Regions from separate parts of the Paenibacillus violae genome, predicted to be linked through region 2. Evidence: riboswitches for the same ligand, from Rfam matches in the RefSeq annotation. Region 2 holds a riboswitch; the other holds the start of a gene.
The links. A riboswitch is a leader RNA that binds a small molecule or an ion and turns the genes downstream of it on or off. The one in region 2 is predicted to bind cyclic di-AMP.
Positions count from the first base shown of each region.

Region 1: it holds a riboswitch for cyclic di-AMP, as region 2 does, so the genes downstream of both, RQP52_RS18060 (CAP domain-containing protein) here and RQP52_RS08890 (hypothetical protein) in region 2, are expected to answer to the same signal.

Region 1 covers NZ_JAWCUD010000006.1:51,511-56,965, reverse strand. Annotated here, with positions in the region: gene RQP52_RS18075 (Ger(x)C family spore germination protein) at 1-786, shown strand, start outside; gene RQP52_RS18070 (hypothetical protein) at 798-1,025, shown strand; gene RQP52_RS18065 (GerAB/ArcD/ProY family transporter) at 1,042-2,118, shown strand; gene RQP52_RS18060 (CAP domain-containing protein) at 2,181-2,876, opposite strand; cyclic di-AMP (ydaO/yuaA leader) riboswitch at 2,881-3,016, opposite strand; gene RQP52_RS18055 (alpha/beta-type small acid-soluble spore protein) at 3,196-3,426, shown strand; gene RQP52_RS18050 (ATP-dependent DNA ligase) at 3,488-4,318, opposite strand; gene RQP52_RS18045 (hypothetical protein) at 4,516-4,692, shown strand; gene RQP52_RS18040 (extracellular solute-binding protein) at 4,767-5,455, opposite strand, start outside.
Region 2 covers NZ_JAWCUD010000002.1:424,875-430,329, reverse strand. Annotated here, with positions in the region: gene RQP52_RS08910 (hypothetical protein) at 1-622, shown strand, start outside; gene RQP52_RS08905 (oligogalacturonate lyase family protein) at 648-1,760, shown strand; gene RQP52_RS08900 (MarR family winged helix-turn-helix transcriptional regulator) at 1,822-2,265, shown strand; gene RQP52_RS08895 (alpha/beta hydrolase) at 2,320-3,150, shown strand; cyclic di-AMP (ydaO/yuaA leader) riboswitch at 3,209-3,346, shown strand; gene RQP52_RS08890 (hypothetical protein) at 3,433-3,816, shown strand; gene RQP52_RS08885 (alpha/beta fold hydrolase) at 3,868-4,731, opposite strand; gene gudD (glucarate dehydratase) at 4,907-5,455, shown strand, end outside.

The DNA.
Region 1 (5,455 bases), on a different contig from region 2:
TATGTTTGCAAAGGAAGCGCACGCGAAATTCTCGAGATGAATACACGGCTGGAGCGAAACTCCTCAGAGATCATGAGGGAGATTGGCAAGAGTAAAATCATCCTTAGTGTAACGTTGGCGGATTTGGCACAAATGTTGGGGAATCCGTCCAGTGCTGCCGCCCTGCCTTATATTGAACTTCTGGCGGCAAACACCCCGAGAAATCACGACGACACAGGGAGTTTCACCAATTATACGGCTGTATTCAAAGACGATAAGATGGTCGGCACCATTGACGATCCAACCACCCGCGGCCTGCTATGGCTCAGGGACGAGATTAAAACAGCCGTCGTTACTGTGACGCCGGAAGGTACCTCCGGCCATGTTTCCCTTCGACTATTGAAAAGCAAGACGAAACTGCAGCCAATCATCGAAAATGGCAAGTGGCGCATGAACGTCTGGATTCATACGGAAGATGATGCCCTGCAAAATACAACTTCACTGGATCTCGCCTCCGATCACCAAGCTGTTAAACGTGTAGAAGCCGCTATGAATGACGATATTGAAGAGCGTGTCGCAGTCGCTTTGCGAAAGGTTCAGCAAGGTTACAAAGCGGACATTTTTGATTTCGCTGGGGAATTCCACCGAGCGTACCCTAAGGAATGGCGGCAAAACCAAAAACGTTGGAACGAGATCTTCCCAAACGTCGAAGTTACTGTACAATCGGATGCCAGAATGCTGCGTCCTGGGCTATCCAGCATCAAGTCTTCTCGATCCCGAGAGGAAAAAGAAAAGGAAGAGGAATAGGAGTATATCCAATGACATCCAATGACATTCCCATATGCATGGCCGCGTGCCTGATCATCACTCTCTTTCAATGGTTTCGCTTGAAAAACAGGCCGACCAAAGAGAAAGCGGCTTATCTCTCTATTTTAGCCTTATGCTGGATTCTAGCGATCGCTTTAGTTATGAATCCGGGAATGCCAGGTCCGACGCAGTTGGTAAATTACATTTTCTACCCTCTTGGTAAACTTTTAGATCATTAAAGGAGCACTTACGGACATGCAGATTGGCGGGAAACAATTATTCTGGATGATATTGACCATGCAGCTGGGGATGACCATTTTACTGACAATAAATCCATCTATCCAAACTGCGAAGCAAGATGCCTGGCTTTCAACCGTTTGCGCAACCGGAATAGGTGCAGGGGTCGCTTATGTTTGCTCACGGTTGAGTCTATATCATCCAGGACAAACCATCGTTGAATTTTCAAAGAGATTATTTGGTCGATACATCGGCTATACGGTTACGGTGGTGTATTTCATCTACTGGTACAGCGTGCTTGCTATCATTATAAGGCAGTACGCAGAGTTCATCGTTGCGACTATTCTGCCCAAAACTCCAATCCTTGTCCCGATGCTAGGCATGCTCCTCGTTGCGATTTATGTAACTTTCTCGGGGATAGAGGTTATCGCGAGATGCTGCGAAATCTTAGGACCTTTAACCCTTCTTGGGATTGCTATTCCTCTCTTGCTGAGCCTAAAAAATGTCCATATTAACAATATCCTTCCCTTCTATGTGGATACCGGTGCGATGACAATCTTAAAAGGAGCGCTGCCGACTTCAACGTTTCTTGGAGACTGCATCCTTCTGCTCGTCATCATGGGCTTTCTATCAAAGCCTCAAGATGGGGTGAAACCAGCCATACTCGGGGTTGCTGCTGCTGGTCTGTTAACAAGCATTTCGACTTTCTTAATCCTTTCCGTATTTGGACACATCGCCCCTTCGGGCCAAACCTATCCTTATTTTAATTTGATTCGTTATATTTCCTATTTCGACTTTTTTCAAAACCTGGATTCCTTTGTTATCGCCATCTGGATTATTAGTGTGTTCACTAAAGTATCTCTCTACTTTTTCGTGTGTACATATGGAACAGCTCAAAGTTTCGGCCTTAAAAAATGGCGACGTATGATTTGGTTCGTAGCACCGGTTATCGCGCTGCTTACCTTGATCCCTCGGGACTTTATCGATAGTTCCGTGTTATTTCCACAAAAAATCGCGATTCCTTATTTATTACCCCTCCATGGGATCATTCTGCCACTCTTGATGTGGGGAGTTGCCAAGTTGAAATATAAATAAAACCCTTGCGAATTCCCGACTGGGGAATCACAAGGGTTGTTTTTTGGATTCGCTATAGAGCATTAGTTGCTGATAAATTCCTGCACCCATTCTCCGTTATAATAGGCGACGCCAATTTTTGTGTAATTGGGGTTCAAAATATTTTCACGGTGCCCCGTACTGTTCATCCAGGCCTCCATTACGGCCTCTGGTGTAGGTTGTCCTTTAGCAATGTTCTCACCTGCATAGGAATAAGGAATACCATAAGTGCTCATCATATCAAAAGGTGACCCATAGGTCGGCGACGTATGATCAAAATAGTCGTTGTTGTACATATCTTTGGCTTTATCCAACGCCATAGCTGTAAGGGCGCTATCGCTGGTGAGCGCTTGTAGCCCAGCTTTTACACGTTCCTGGTTAACTAATGTAACGACTTGGCTGGCAAAAGCGGATTGCGCAGATGTAGCTGGCGTTGATGGGGCAGCTGGTGTAGATGGAGCAGGCACTGACGGGGCTGGTGTTTGAGAGCCGCCGCTTGTCCCTGTGCTGCCAGGAAGGTTCAACGTCATCCCAGACCAGATCACATTCGGGTTGGCAACCTGAGGGTTAGCCTGAATCAGCGAAGTGAGACTTACGCCATACTTCTGGGAGATCAACCACATGGTATCGTTGTCTGACACCGTGTACGTGGCGGATGCCGCCATGGCTGCGCTGGAACTCATTAGGACGCTTAGTCCAATAGCACCGGTTACGACTAGCTGTTTATAACGTTTTAACATAGAAATCTCTCCTTTTTGCGGCCTGCGAGGTTAGCTGTCGGATTCGGGTCAAAGAGTAATCACCCGGTCGCGTTCATAGCGACTTCACCCCAAAGATTGGGTCCCCCGTGCTTTCAAAGAAGCTTCGGCCTTCTAAGTTTTTTGACCATAATCGATCTTTCCGATTGTAACACGGGGTTTTTCCGAAAACATGCCGCAAAATTTTCCAACGTTTTATGAAAGCGTAATCATCGATCCACAAAAAATTTTCCAACAACCATGAATAAAAAACCATAACTTCCACAAAATACTCATACACCAAATAAAGGAGTGAATCCAAATGGCTAGCAGTAGAAGCAATACATTACTTGTGCAACAAGCAAAATCAGCTCTTGAGCAAATGAAATACGAGGTCGCTCAGGAACTAGGTATTCAGATTCCTCAGGACGGGTATTATGGCTACATGGCTACTCGTGATACCGGCGCAATCGGCGGACACATTACGAGAAGATTGATTCAAATCGCTGAGCAGCAGCTAAGCGGCAGCACCGGTAACTTTAGACGCATGTAACAACAGCATGTACAGAGAAAAGACTGCACCACCACTTCCTCCTTGGTGATCCAGTCTTTTTTTACATCACAAATTCCATGAAAACCGGCGAACGAAGCCTTCCGTTTCTCGTCCAATTTTTCGTCTTAATTTTGGCCATTAGCCGCGGTTCCATATAAGCAAAATGATTGTCCTCTTTGTAGACTAAGCGGTGCTTCACGCCATCGAGCGCCTTTTGATGCAGAGGCGTTACCCCGGTCTCAATCACCCCAACCGGAATCTTCAAACCATTCGCTGAATCAATGGACGCCAGCAAAGCAAAATTATTTTTCCTGTAACCAGAAATATAAACATCTGCATAAGTCCAGTTAATCACTTTTTGCCATTGCCTGGAGCGCTTGTTGCTCTCGTACTTGAAATTTTCTTTTTTCGACTTCAAAATGATGCCCTCAAGCCCATCCTGCCGGATTTTCTCAAAATAATCCACCGCTTTACCCTCGTAAACCTTCACCCTTTTGTACCTGTCATTCTCGATGAAAGCTTGCTCCAACAGCTCCTTGCGTTTAAGCAAGGGTAATTCAGTGACATCAATTCCCTTGTATTTTAAAATATCAAATGCAAAAAATACAACAGGCGATAAGTCTGTCGGATTTAAAAATCTAGCTGACATCGCTTCAAAGTCCGGTTTACCTTGATCATCCAAAATAACCAATTCACCGTCAAGGATCGTTCCCTCGGGAATCGGGCATTGGAACAGCTCAGGAAATTTATGCGTAACCAATTGCTTGTCTTTCGTATATACATAGAGTTTGTCCAAATTAGAAAGAATGCACCTAAAACCGTCAAACTTAAGTTCTGCAATATGATGTTTGCTGTTATAAGGTCTATTATCTTTGGCGTCTTGCAAAAGCATAGGAGAAATGAACATATGATATCACCCTAAGTTAGATAATACTGTACAGTGATTCATCTGCCTATAGGGACTTGAAGGAAATCGAGGGCTACCCGCTCCAGTTTCGACAAAACAAGTGCAATCCCTCTCTACAAAGCGACAATCAAATTCGCAGATCCCGTTTATAATGGAGATAGATGAATGGGAGGGATGTTCGCATGGACAAGCTATTTATCAAAAGACTGCATACGTTAAACCGTCGCGACGAACTTAGATCAATGCTGCTGCTTGAAGGTATCAAAGCCACACTCAAACGGAAAAAGGAACTCGGCTTATTTTATAGATTGTTCAAGAAAACGAAGAAGAAACCGATGGTTGCTAAAGGATGGAATTAAACTGTCATACGCATAAGAGGCGGTCCTTAAAGTAGATCTCTCTACCTTAGGGCCGCCTCTGCTATTTTGCTGCCTTACTTGCCGCTCTTCGCGTATTGCGCGCTGAACTCTTCAATGACTTTATCGCCGCCGGCTTTTCTCCACTGCTCGATAGCTTGCTTCCAGCCTGCTTCATCGATTTTACCCAAGATATACTTCGTACGGGCGTCGTCAATGATCGGCTTCAGCTCGCTGCCTTTGGTCGTTTGTGTCTCGGAAACGAGCGGATTCGTCGGGTTATTGACCGCGATAGCCTCGTTCTCTTTAATCATTTTGCCGTATTTCTCCATGAGCGGTGTTTCTTTCCCCGTCGTTTTTGCCGTATACTTGGCGATTTGAAGCTGCAGATAACTGGAGCCTACTTCGGTGTCCTGCAGCTTTTGGTCAATAAATACCGGCTTGCCGTCTTCGATCTTATAGTGTTTGCCTTCGATGCCCCAGCCCAGCAAATCCAACATCTTCTGATCGGAAATTTTATCAAAGAAGCCTAGAATTTGTTTTAACTCCGCCTCGGTTTTCACACTTGATTTCGGGAACATAAACACACTGTTATAGCCTACGCCGCCCGGCAATCTCTCGCCTTTAGGCCCTTTTATTCGGGAGACAACATCTATATCTGCGCCAGGGAACGTTTTGGAAAGCGATGCCTGATAACCCGCTCCGTCAATCATATTCGAAATCACCGCTCCAGCTTTGCCCTGGTTGATATCGTCTTTCTTCTGTT
Region 2 (5,455 bases):
AGCTTATGTACGCAACGGTGATGCATCTACCTATATTCATTTGCGCCTGCTGAACGAAGGTTATGACTATTCTTCCGGTATCTATTCCAGTGTTCAAAAGGGGAAGGATGTGTTGTTCGGCATCGGATTTTGCACAAATGGCGGCAATACGCACATTGGGCTCGATCCCATTGATGGTGCCATCGAATCAGCGGACCTAAGAGTTCGCTTTGAGATTGGAGGAAGCCTGCATGAGGTTAGGGCAGAAGCTGTCTCGCGAGAAGCCGAAGCAGCTACAGTACACGTAGCAGAGCAGACGCTGCAGGTGAAAAGAATATTCGCAGCCTTTGACGGGGAACAGCCAAGCTGGGAGCTCAGGCAGGAACAGGATAAACTGTTCCTTGACTATGTTATCTACGCCGGCGAGCGGAAGAGATTTGCTTTTGATCGTATGCAGGAAGCGCTGCTTCTGTTTGCATGGCGTTTGGGCGAACAAGGAGAAGAGCTCGACACTTCGGCTTCCGTCTTAGAAGCGAACGCAGAGGTTCGGGCGGTATTCCGTACCCCTAACCGCTCGCCGCTTCAATTGACCTTACCGCTTAAACCTGCTGAGAAGATGAAAATGCTGCGGCCTCGTCCCTAACATTAAGAGAATGGAGTGATCACAGATGGCTAAAGGATCTACGATTCGTAACGAGTTCCATCCGTTTGTCGATGCCTACACGGGCCGATCTATGACTCGTTTGACAGCCCCGGAGCAGGTAAATCATCATCCTTATTTTTATTATAAAATGATTACAAACGACAATCGCTATCTCATTTACGCTAGTGAGCGAGAGGGATTCCGTCAGCTTTACAAGATGGATCTGAACGATGGATCGGCTCTGCAATTAACGGAAGGACCCGATATTCACGATTTCAGCTGCAGTCTGACGAGTGACGATAACTACTTGATCTATTGCCGAGATCAGCGGATTATGCGATTGGATATGACGACGCTGAAGGAAGACGTTCTCTATACATCACCTGCAGGCTGGAAATCCAATGCGAATCCCGGCCTCAGCTCAGATGACAAGTATCTCGTTCTGGTCGAAATTAATGAAAAGGATGTTGTACCGGGCAAAGGGGACTGGTCCAACTTCGAGCCACAATGGGCAGCGAAGCCGCACTGCCGAATCATCTACCTGGATATCGAACAGCGAACCAGCCATATCGCGCATGAGGAGCTGGACTGCTGGCTGGGGCATCCGCAAATTCGTCCCAATGACCCATCAACCATTTTATTTTGTCATGAAGGTCCTGGGCATTTGATTGATGCCAGACTCTGGCTAGTCCAAAAGGACGGGACGCTGCTGCGCTGTGCGAAGGAACAGACGCATGATGAGCTCATCACACATGAATATTGGCTTGCCGATGGCTCTAGATTCGCTTATGTGTACAGACATAAAGATGATCTCTATCACGAAAGTATCCGTTTCATGGACTCGGAGACATTAGAGGAAGAAATCTGGATGAATTGCTCTAAGTATTGCCACTTTATTTCGAATGCCAATCATACGATGATCGTCGGGGACGGGCAGCTGCCCGAGCAGCACTTCATCTATTTAGTGGATGTAGAACGGAGGCAAGAAGAGCGTTTATGCTCCCATGGAACTAGCTGGAAGTCATACGGTAACACACAGGATGCTCATCCGCATCCGGCTTTTTCTCCAGATGGCACATTTATCATCTTTACCTCTGATATGGAGGGCGTTCCTTGTATGTATAAAGTGGATTTGTGACAATGTTCGAGGCAGCCGGCTAGTTGCATCGGCTGCCTCAAATATATTTGACATTAGTTTGATGTCAAACTATAATACAGATATGAAACCAAGAGACGCTGTATCAATTATTTCCAGAATCAGAGAAAAGACCAATCGGTTTATCATAGCCGAGATGGCGAAATATGGGGTCGACGATATTGCCATTTCACATGGGGATATTATCTTTGCTCTATTTAAGATGCCTAGATTGACTATGGCGGAGATTGCCAAGAAAATTGATAAAGATAAGTCTACAGTGACTGCACTCGTAGATAAATTGGTCCGTCTAGGATACGTGACAAAGGAAAGGGACACCGTAGATTCAAGGGTCGTCTATGTTGCCTTAACGCCAAAAGGGGAGGAACTGAAACCGATATTTGAAACCATCTCAGAAAAAATGTTAGATGTATTTTACATGGACATTACGGATAAAGAAAAGGAAGAATTACTGAGAATTCTAACGAAAATTTATAACAATTTTTAAATTTTTTTAGACTAATAGTTTGATGTCAAACTATATAACGAGGTGAAACTTATCATGAAAGATTATACAAAAGATTTGCCAGATCATCGTGTGAAATATATCGGAGAAAATGATCTATTTATAGAAATTTTCGAGGGAGAGGAGCTACCGAAGGAAGCCTCCCAAAAACCTCCGCTTTTATTTGTACACGGTGCCTACACGGGCAGTTGGATGTGGAGCAAATACATCCCACACTTTATAAACAAGGGATGGAATTGCTATGTTATGAATTTGAGAGGTCACTACAAAAGTAGAGTGCTCGATTTGACAAATGTAACATTCGAAGATTATTTGGAGGATATGAAAGAGGTTTTGGCCGAGTGTGAGGCTCCACCGATACTCATAGGATTTAGCATGGGAGGAATTTTGAGCCAGAAGCTGGCTGAAACCAACGAACTTGCAGGCTTAGTGGTGATCGATACAAGCATAAGTAAGGAAGTTTATGAAGCTGTACCCTACAAAGAAATAGCTAGAAGGACAACAGGAGTATTAATGCCCGCACCATCCCGAGAAGAGAATTCCAGTATAGATGAATCAATGGATGACATTAATTTTCAGAGAAAGTATATAACTGTGGAGTCATTAAAAGCATTTAACGATTTTTATTTCTCTTTGGGGGCAAGCGGTGGGATATCGATAGACAGCAGTTTGATGGTTAATCCAGCCTTGGTTATTAAAGCAATTAATCGTGAAGAGGATGACCGGCGGGGAAAGGCGACAGCGGAGCATCTCCATGCAGAGTATACAGGACTTTGGGATACGACTCACACCGGATTGCTTGTTGGGCAAAGATATATGGAGGTAGTAGATCGGATCATGTTATGGTTACAAGGGATGTATGACTAAGGACATTGAATAGATAAGAAAATATTACTATTGCTTCTCGGTATACATTGGAGTAAATTGATAAAATACGCTTAATTCTTTAGATTAAAGAAGCGGGGGAACCAAGTTTCCTGGGGTGAGTACACAAAGTGAAGTGTTAGGGTTAACTTTCAACCCGAATCCGTCAGCTAACTTCGTCAGCGTAGAAAGAAATGGATAGAAACATTCAATGGAACATTGTGATTTGAGGTTCTATTCCCTCGCTTCCTTTTTCTCTTCTAGAGAAAATAGGAGGAACTAGACATGCTGCTTATGAAAGTAACCAAAGAATGGAAGAATCTTTTTCCATGGAAGAGAGCCAACGATTCCGTACAGCGCCAACATGAGATTCTTCATTTGAAACAGCGGTTGGAGACGTACGACATTCAATTTCCGAATTTGGCTTACCGGCCATCAGACGTCGAAACACAGACGTTAATGGAAATTAGTAAAACGGTCGCTCAAAATAATGAGCTGCTTAACCAACTGAGTTCAGAAAAGGAATTAGCGGTTGAACAATCGCTAGCCCATCTCGTCGGAACCACTCTCCAAATTTTACTGGATCACCTTAACTTTATCGTAGCCATGGCGCATATTTTCAGTGGTCCGTATCCTTGCCTCAGAGCGTACATCAGCCATACGAATTAACGATTTTCAACAATAGAGAAGGAGCTTGCCTGACGGCAGCTCCTTTTTCGTTTATTTTCGCGCATAGATACGGCCAAAAAAGCACTTGATAAGCTCCGCAACTTGCTGACTTTGCTCTTCCAGAACAAAATGTCCCCCGCATAAAAAGTGAGTTTCCACACATGTTAATAGTTCTCCGAAAGCAAGAGCTCCTTGCACCGTAAAAATAAAATCATTTTTGCCCCAGGTTATAAGCGTAGGAGGTTGATAAGTTCGCAAGTATTGCTGCCAAACAGGGTATTGTTCGACGTTGGTCCGATAATCGTAGCCCAATTCCAACTGAATTTGGCTATTACCGGGTCGATCCAAAAATAACTGGTCCATTAGGTAACCATCGGGACTAATTCGATAGGGATGACACACGCCCGTTACATACTGCATTTTTGTAAAATGAAAGGTTGCAAGCTGGGCAAAGGCCGCTTCAGTTGCAGGATTTCGATCCGCCCAAAGTGCTTTGAAAAGATCGAACGGTTTCCCTAATCCGTCTTCACTAACCACAGCATTCTGAATAACGAATCCTAGAATACGATGCGGATTCCGTACAGCCAGTCTGAAGCCGATAGGACCTCCATAATCATGGGTGTACAAAATATAGTGAGAAATACAGAGATTATCTATAAGCTTTTCAATCATAAGTGATAGATTCTCAAAGGTGTACGCAAATTCTTCAACGGAAGGCATACTGCTATTTCCGTACCCTAGATAGTCAGGAGCAATGACATGAAATCGGTCTGTGAGTTGAGGAATCAAATCCCTGAACATATGGGATGAGCTTGGAAAACCATGAAGAAGGATGATGGTTGGGTTGTACGGACTACCGGCTTGGCGAAAAAATAACTCCCAGCCGTCGATCTTCATTTTTTTATAATGAATCATCATTTCAACGTCCTCTCCAGCGAAGCGCATATTATTCCCTAACAAAAATATGTGAATAAAAGTTATTTAAGTACTTAGGAGCTAGATGACGTGGTACAATTTAACTTAAGTTATGCGAATTAGTTGTCATCTTCATTAAACTGGTATTCATCCATTGGAAAGGGAGAGATCAGCCATGAAACAAGAACTGCTAAATGAGCAATCGAGAAATCAAGCGTCCAGCACGCCAATTATTACCGAACTAAAAGTAATTCCAGTTGCAGGGCACGATAGTATGCTCTTCAATCTAAGTGGAGCGCATGCTCCATTCTTTACACGTAACATCGTTATCCTCAAAGACAGTGCAGGTCATACGGGCGTTGGTGAAGTACCGGGCGGCGAGAATATTCGTAAAACGCTTGAAGACACAAGCCCACTGGTTATCGGTCAATCGATCGGCCAATACAATAACATTCTTACTAAAGTTCGCAAGCAATTCGCTGATCGGGATCTGGGAGGACGCGGTTTGCAGACTTTTGATCTACGCATCACAATACACGCCGTTTCGGCGTTGGAAGCGGCATTACTTGATCTCTTAGGTAAATTCTTGGATGTACCGGTTGCAGCATTGCTAGGAGAAGGTCAACAGCGCGATAAAGTAGAAATGTTAGGCTACTTGTTCTATGTGGGGGACCGAAATCGGACAAACCTTCCGTATCAGGGCGCTGAAAATGCTCCGAATGAC